Regions from separate parts of the Vibrio sp. QJM3NY_39 genome, predicted to be linked through region 2. Evidence: riboswitches for the same ligand, from Rfam matches in the RefSeq annotation. Region 2 holds a riboswitch; the other holds the start of a gene.
What was found. Region 2 has a riboswitch for cyclic di-GMP ahead of AC3CHU_RS05495 (TfoX/Sxy family DNA transformation protein). Riboswitches for the same ligand answer to the same signal wherever they lie in the genome.
Positions count from the first base shown of each region.

Region 1 (3,419 bases), on a different replicon from region 2:
AATATCCCCATGCTGCCTGTGACCCATGGTATTGCTTACACCAAAACATCGATTTTGCTCTATACCTTGCTGCTAAGCATCGTATGTATATTGCCAGTGTTGGTCGGCATGAGCAGCTGGATATATCTGAGCGCTTCATTGGTGCTCAACGGTGGGTTTGTTTACCACGCTTGGGTACTTAAGTATCGTGATGAGCCTAATATGGCGATGAAGACCTTTAAGTTCTCCATCTATCATCTCATGATCTTGTTTGTTGCTCTGTTGGCAGACCACTATCTACTTTAACAACTGGCGTTTCTACTTTTACTGAACAAGAAAACGGATGCTTTGGGCATCCGTTTTTGTTTGGTTGATGACTAAAACGCACTTAATACAAAGTAAGTATCTAGCGAGTACTTAGTCCACTTTGTTCCAAGCACTTTGCCAGTGTGAACCGACACCTGGTTCGTATTGAGTTGCTGTTGGAGCCCATTGAACACAGTAGCCAGAGTATGGGAACTCTTTACACTGATAAACGCCACCATCGCTGCTCAGAACCTTTGTTCCTGCTGTGTAAGACTCAATGCTTTCTGGGAACACGAAGTCGTAGTCGCCTGCTGGTGGCGGTGTTTGCTCGTCCATTAGGTGGAAATCAAGCGTGTTCTGATCTACTAGGTTACCTTGGTCATCTTTCGTCACGACCACAAGCATGTGGTGGCCTGGTTCCGACTTAGATAGAGTGAGTTGAACATCTTCAACTTGTCCATCTGATAACTCAGATTTCTGAGATGCAAGTGCTTCACGGTGATGGTTGTAAACGGTCAGTTCTGCTTGAATATCGCCAGTTGCTGCTAATGTAAGACCAAGCTGTGTAGGTTGGTTTTCATCAATAACATACTCAGATTCTAGGCCTGTGACTTCTAACTCATGATCTGGCTCTGGAGTATCAATCTTGTAACCGATCTCTACGCTCTTAAAGCCTGAACCTGATTTTAGATAAACAGGGTTCGTGCCATACACTGGCGCGAAATCGTTTTGATCGTTCAGCTGACCTGCTTTGATTTGCGTTTGCTCTTGATTGATCTTCGAAGCAAGCGCGTAAGACCAGTTGTTTGCTTTACCTTGTTCGTTGTTCTCAATCACTAACTCTGTACTGTATGAAGCGTTCTCACCAGATTGGTCGAAGACACGAGTGTAAACTGCGTCGCCAATGTTGAGGTCTTGAGTTGGATTGATTTGACCGCCTTGATCCCAATCCGGGATAACAGGGCCATCGCCGTCAAATTTTACATCGATAACGTTGTAGAAAGCCGCTGCAGTATCACCCACATCCCATACAGCAAGAATCACTTGATAACCTTCACGCTCTGGTACATTACACAAGTGGCTGACTTGCATCGGTGGTTGTTCCATATTGCCTTCAACAACGCAGAATGGCGTTAAATCAAAAGAACTGCGTGCCAAAGGTTGGTTTGGGTTCCAATCTGGTTGAGTAATGTAATATTTCCAATCACGGGTTTTGTGGTTCGCTGTGAACGTCCACTCAAAGTACTGAGATCCAGATTTGATAGGGCGCTTAACCCAGCGGTCTGCGGTTTGCTCGTCTAGCGCTGCCGCTAAAGAAGATTGTGCACTAGCGATTTTTCCATCGGCAGGGCCGCTTTCAGGAAAGCCCTCAGGGCCTTCTACACTTTGTGGTTCATATTGAATACCACCACAGCCTGTGTTTTTTTGTTGTGTATCACTCGCTGGGAATTTACACAACGCGACACGGCTTTCTGCTACGCCATTATCGTATGCCGAGACATAACCGTGACCGAAGCTTGCTCCACTGACGCTAAGTAGCGATAGCGCGATGAGCGATTTTTTTGGGAGTTGTTTCATTATTTGTCCTTAACTGTATTTGGCCGACAAAAAAGAGAACACTCCGGCATGCATTTACACTTAAATTCTATTAAGTGGCGGCCCCGCTATCATAGACAGAATATATGTCGACAGACCGGTGGCTTTGCGTCCTATTCTTTCAAATAGTTTGCCAGAAGTGAGTTTGAGCAAACGAAATGTAGCCAACAGCTTTTATAAATGCGACACAATAGATTTAAATGTGGAATGCTAATCTCGAACTTATAATTCTTAATACAAATTAACTTGCCATATGTGTTCCTAGGTAACATATAAACAATTGATATAAATAAATAAAGAAAGTAATTGCTCTAATTGTCTCTGTGAATGATTAATGGTTATTATTCTTTGTTCCTTACACCGATTGAGCGCATATCAAAACCAAACCTTTGGTTTCCACTAACCAAATCCTGACACGCCATGTATGAAAAGCCGGACAATTGATTGGTATAAGTTATATAAAGGAAGCAGTATGGAATTCACAGAACTAGATAGAGACGCGTTATATCAAACGTGGATGTCACAAAAGTCGCGAATGCGAATTACGCAAATGGAGTTTTCAAAAAATCTTGGAATGAACCAGCTTGATTTCTCTAGAGTGCTAAGAGGCGAGACGCCATTAACGATGTCTTTCATTAGCCACTTTTGTCGCTTACTTCACTTAGAACCTAGGAATGTGTTTCCTTCGCTTAAAGAAGGTAACAAGTCAGGGCCTAAAGTCGTTTATTTGAAAAGTAGAATGAGTGTTGATGGTGAAATTCAAAATGCTTACATCGAAGGAAATCAAGTAATCGTAGAGTATGCACACACCGTTCAGCATGATTAATTTTAGATCCAGCTTTGATTCTTAACTCCTTTTCTACAATCCTTTCACTTAGGGTATGGCATACTTGGTTGAAATATTGAATTTAATCTAAGTGCGCTATGAAACCTTTAAAATTTCTCTTGTTTGTCGCAACCTGCATTTTCATGTTTGGTTGTGCCGGCGGCCCGATTAAAACCGCAACCAAATTTACTACTTATGAAGATTTTCGACCTGGACCTGGTGGCGGTGTCGATTTAGTGTGGGCAAGAGTTGGGCTACGTGACGAACAACGTTTGAAATCCAAGTTGGATGACTATGACTCTGTGGTGATCGACCAAATCTTTGTTCTTGCAGAAGAAGGGACGTTGAATCAAGAAGAGATTCAAGAGCTCACTGACCATATGATTACCCGTTTGGAAGAGAAAATATCGCCTCACAAAACGATTGTTGATGGGCCTACGGGTAAAACGTTACGTTTAAGCATTGCCTTGAGCAACGTTGAAACACCAAATCCTATCCTAGCCGTAACCAGTAGTGTTCTACCATTCGGTCTTGCTATATCGACCATATCTAAGGTGGCAACTGGTGAGCACACCAATGTGGGTAGCGCTAGTGTCGAACTATTGGTAAGCGATGCTCAAGAGGGTACGCCATTATTTGCTGCCATCGACCGTGAAGCGGGTAATAAAGATTTTTCGACGATGATTGATTCGTTGGACGACGCCAAAGACGC
Region 1 is NZ_CM173506.1:139,036-142,454, reverse strand. It holds gene cyoE (heme o synthase) at 1-285, shown strand, start outside; gene gbpA (N-acetylglucosamine-binding protein GbpA) at 397-1,863, opposite strand; cyclic di-GMP riboswitch class I at 1,937-2,026, opposite strand; gene AC3CHU_RS16680 (XRE family transcriptional regulator) at 2,354-2,707, shown strand; gene AC3CHU_RS16675 (DUF3313 domain-containing protein) at 2,806-3,419, shown strand, end outside.
Region 1: another riboswitch for cyclic di-GMP. It lies ahead of gbpA (N-acetylglucosamine-binding protein GbpA); the one in region 2 lies ahead of AC3CHU_RS05495 (TfoX/Sxy family DNA transformation protein).

Region 2 (3,419 bases):
CCGAGTGCTGTTGCTCGTAGCTTAAAATGTAATACAACGCGCACTATCGGCATGCTAGTGACTCAATCAACCAACCTATTCTTCTCTGAAGTTATCGATGGTGTTGAGAGTTACTGTTACCGTCAAGGTTACACTTTGATCTTGTGTAACACTGGCGGTATCTATGAGAAGCAGCGCGACTACATTCGAATGCTTGCAGAGAAACGTGTAGATGGCATCTTGGTTATGTGTTCAGACCTAACTGAAGAATTAAGAGAGATGTTAGACCGTCACGCTGATATCCCTAAAGTTGTCATGGATTGGGGCCCTGAGACCTCTCAAGCCGATAAGATCATTGATAACTCTGAAGAAGGTGGCTATCTGGCAACCAAGTACCTTATTGAACGCGGTCATTCTAAGATTGCTTGCTTAAGTGGCCACTTAGACAAAGCAGCATGTGTAGAACGTATTGCAGGTTACAAACGTGCGTTGGGTGAAGCCAAAATAGCTACTGATGAGCGTCTAATCATTGAAGGCAACTTTGAGTGTGATACCGCTGTGATTGCTGCTGATCAAATTATTAAAATGGAAGATCGCCCTACAGCCGTATTCTGTTTTAACGACACCATGGCACTTGGCCTAATGAGTCGCTTACAACAACAAGGTATTCGTATCCCTGAAGATATTTCAGTGATTGGTTACGATAACATCGAGTTAGCTGAATACTTCTCTCCACCATTGACCACGGTTCACCAACCGAAGCGTCGTGTTGGTAAGAATGCATTCGAAATTTTGTTAGAACGCATCAAAGACAAAGACCATGAAAAACGTGTATTCGAAATGCACCCTGAAATTGTTGAGCGAAGCACAGTTAAAACGTTAAATTAATTGATAAATTCAGTTTAGTTTAATCAAGCGCACCTTTAGGTGCGCTTTTTTTATCAACAACATCAATGAACCTGGTATCATACTGGAAAGATCATTAATTGAAGCAGTATCACATTTTGAAATAACAAGTGTGAGCCTCATTCAACAAAAACTTTATTCTATTCAATCAGTCACGCACAGGGCAAATCACTTGAAAGAGTGAGACGCAAAGCTTCCGGCCTAAACCACTCGTTGGTATGGTAGCGGGGTTACCGATGGCAAAATGCAGTAACTACTAATAATTTAGTAATTTACGGCTAATTGACAATTTAATTGCAACATTTTGCTAATCTCTCGGACCTGCTTATTTGGTGGCGTAGTTCAAATACACCGAGATAAATAACATGGATAAACCGATACTAAAGGATTCAATGAAATTATTTGAATCCCTAGGAAAAATAAAATCACGCTCGATGTTTGGTGGCTTCGGTCTTTTTGCTGATGACACTATGTTTGCTCTGGTTGTAAATGACCAGCTGCACATACGAGCAGACAAATGCACAACGAAACAGTTCGAACAACAAGGGTTTCAACCGTACGTCTACAAAAAACGTGGTTTCCCTGTCGTTACTAAATATTTCGCTTTACCCGAAGGCCTGTGGCAAGACCAAGAGAAAATCTTGCAGCTTGCAACAACGTCTCTGGGTTTTGCTAAAGAAGAAAAAGCTGAGCAATCTTCAGCTAAGCCTACTCGACTCAAAGATCTGCCCAACCTTCGACTCGCCACTGAGCGTATGTTGAAAAAAGCAGGGATCGATTCCGTAGAGCGTTTATATGAATCTGGCTCTGTAAACGCATTTAACGCCATCAAAGAATCACATGCGTCTTCTGTCAGTATTGAACTACTTTGGGCGCTAGAAGGCGCGATCAATGGCACACATTGGTCTGTTATACCGCAGCAGCGTCGTGAAGAGCTTATCAATCGCGTCAATTAACATTGTAAGTGAAAAACTATATACATAACTAAGCCGCATTTACTGCGGCTTTTTTTATATCTGCTGAAAGTTAATCTATGCTTTGCCTGTCTATCTATACTAATGGTATACATTGAAAATTTAGAGGAAGTATCAATGAGTAAGAAAATGATATTGGGTATTGTGTTGGTCGTAACCATCGTCTTGTTAGGCGTCAATTTCGGCCAATACCTAACGCTTGAAAATGCCAAGGCCCAACAAGCCGTTTTAAATGACTACATTGATAGCAACTTCATTGCTGCCGCTGCTATCTATTTTGTCGCGTATGTAATGATTACTGCTTTCTCAATTCCTGGTGCTGCTGTTGTGACCCTGTTAGGGGCTGCGCTATTTGGTTTCTGGAATAGTTTGCTGCTGGTCTCTTTCGCCAGTGCCATTGGTGCAACCCTCGCGTTTTTAAGTAGCCGTTATCTGTTACGTGACTGGATCCAAACTAAATTTGGTGACAAATTAGCAACGATTAACAAGGGCGTTGAAAAAGACGGAGCATTTTACTTGTTTTCTCTGCGTCTGATTCCTGTATTCCCATTTTTCCTTATCAACCTGTTGATGGGTCTAACACCGATGTCTGTGAGTCGCTATTACATTACAAGTCAAATAGGAATGTTACCGGGTACTGCCGTTTTCTTGAATGCTGGTACTCAACTCGCGGAAATTGATTCACTTTCGGGTATCGTGTCCCCTTCAGTACTATTGTCATTTGCCTTGCTGGGTGTATTCCCAATCATTGCTAAATGGTTGATGAATAAATTTCGCTCAGCACCTGTGGCTGAATAACGTATACTTATAATAGCTAAATAACGCATATAGCCAGATAAGGTTCTATCTCAATGAAAATCTTCAGTGCATCGAATCCGACAGAAGCCCACATCATCTGTGGATTACTAGAAAGTATGAATATTGCGTGTGAAGTTCGTGGTGAAGGGTTATTCGGTTTGAAAGGGGAAATCCCATTTGCCGAAGAAACTGACCCTTACGTATGGTTATATGAGCCAGAATTGGCGAGCAAAGCCCGGGCAGTTGTTAATGACTACCAGAAACAGCAAGATTCGATCATTTATGAAGAGTGGCGTTGCGGAGAATGTCATGAAGTCAACGAAGCACAATTCGGTTCTTGTTGGCAGTGCGGTACTGCTTCACCTGAATAGCAGGTTTTGAAAGGTAAAGTGGCTCCAACGGCCTTATATAACAACTCGGTCAGATACCTCCTCCAAATAAAAACGGGAAGCTAAAATTAGCTTCCCGTTTTTGTTTCAATTCTATTCGAGCATCTGTTCTGCTAAAGAATCACTGAATTTGCTTTTGAATAAAAGCGATAGATCGTTGATTGAATTCTTCAGGGTTTTCTACGTTGCACACATGCCCACAGTTGGCAATTTCTACCAACTCACTCGACTTATGCGCTTCTACCATTTCTTTTACTGGCTTGATGAACATGTAGTCGCGCTCGCCCATCAAATACAAAGTTGGAATCGGCAACTCTCGGTCTTTAAAGTACTTCATCAATGGGTTCACATCAGCCGTAAGGATAAACCAGCG
Region 2 is NZ_CM173505.1:1,198,650-1,202,068, reverse strand. It holds gene purR (HTH-type transcriptional repressor PurR) at 1-867, shown strand, start outside; cyclic di-GMP riboswitch class I at 1,038-1,123, shown strand; gene AC3CHU_RS05495 (TfoX/Sxy family DNA transformation protein) at 1,251-1,841, shown strand; gene AC3CHU_RS05490 (TVP38/TMEM64 family protein) at 1,977-2,657, shown strand; gene AC3CHU_RS05485 (putative signal transducing protein) at 2,711-3,028, shown strand; gene AC3CHU_RS05480 (alpha/beta fold hydrolase) at 3,168-3,419, opposite strand, start outside.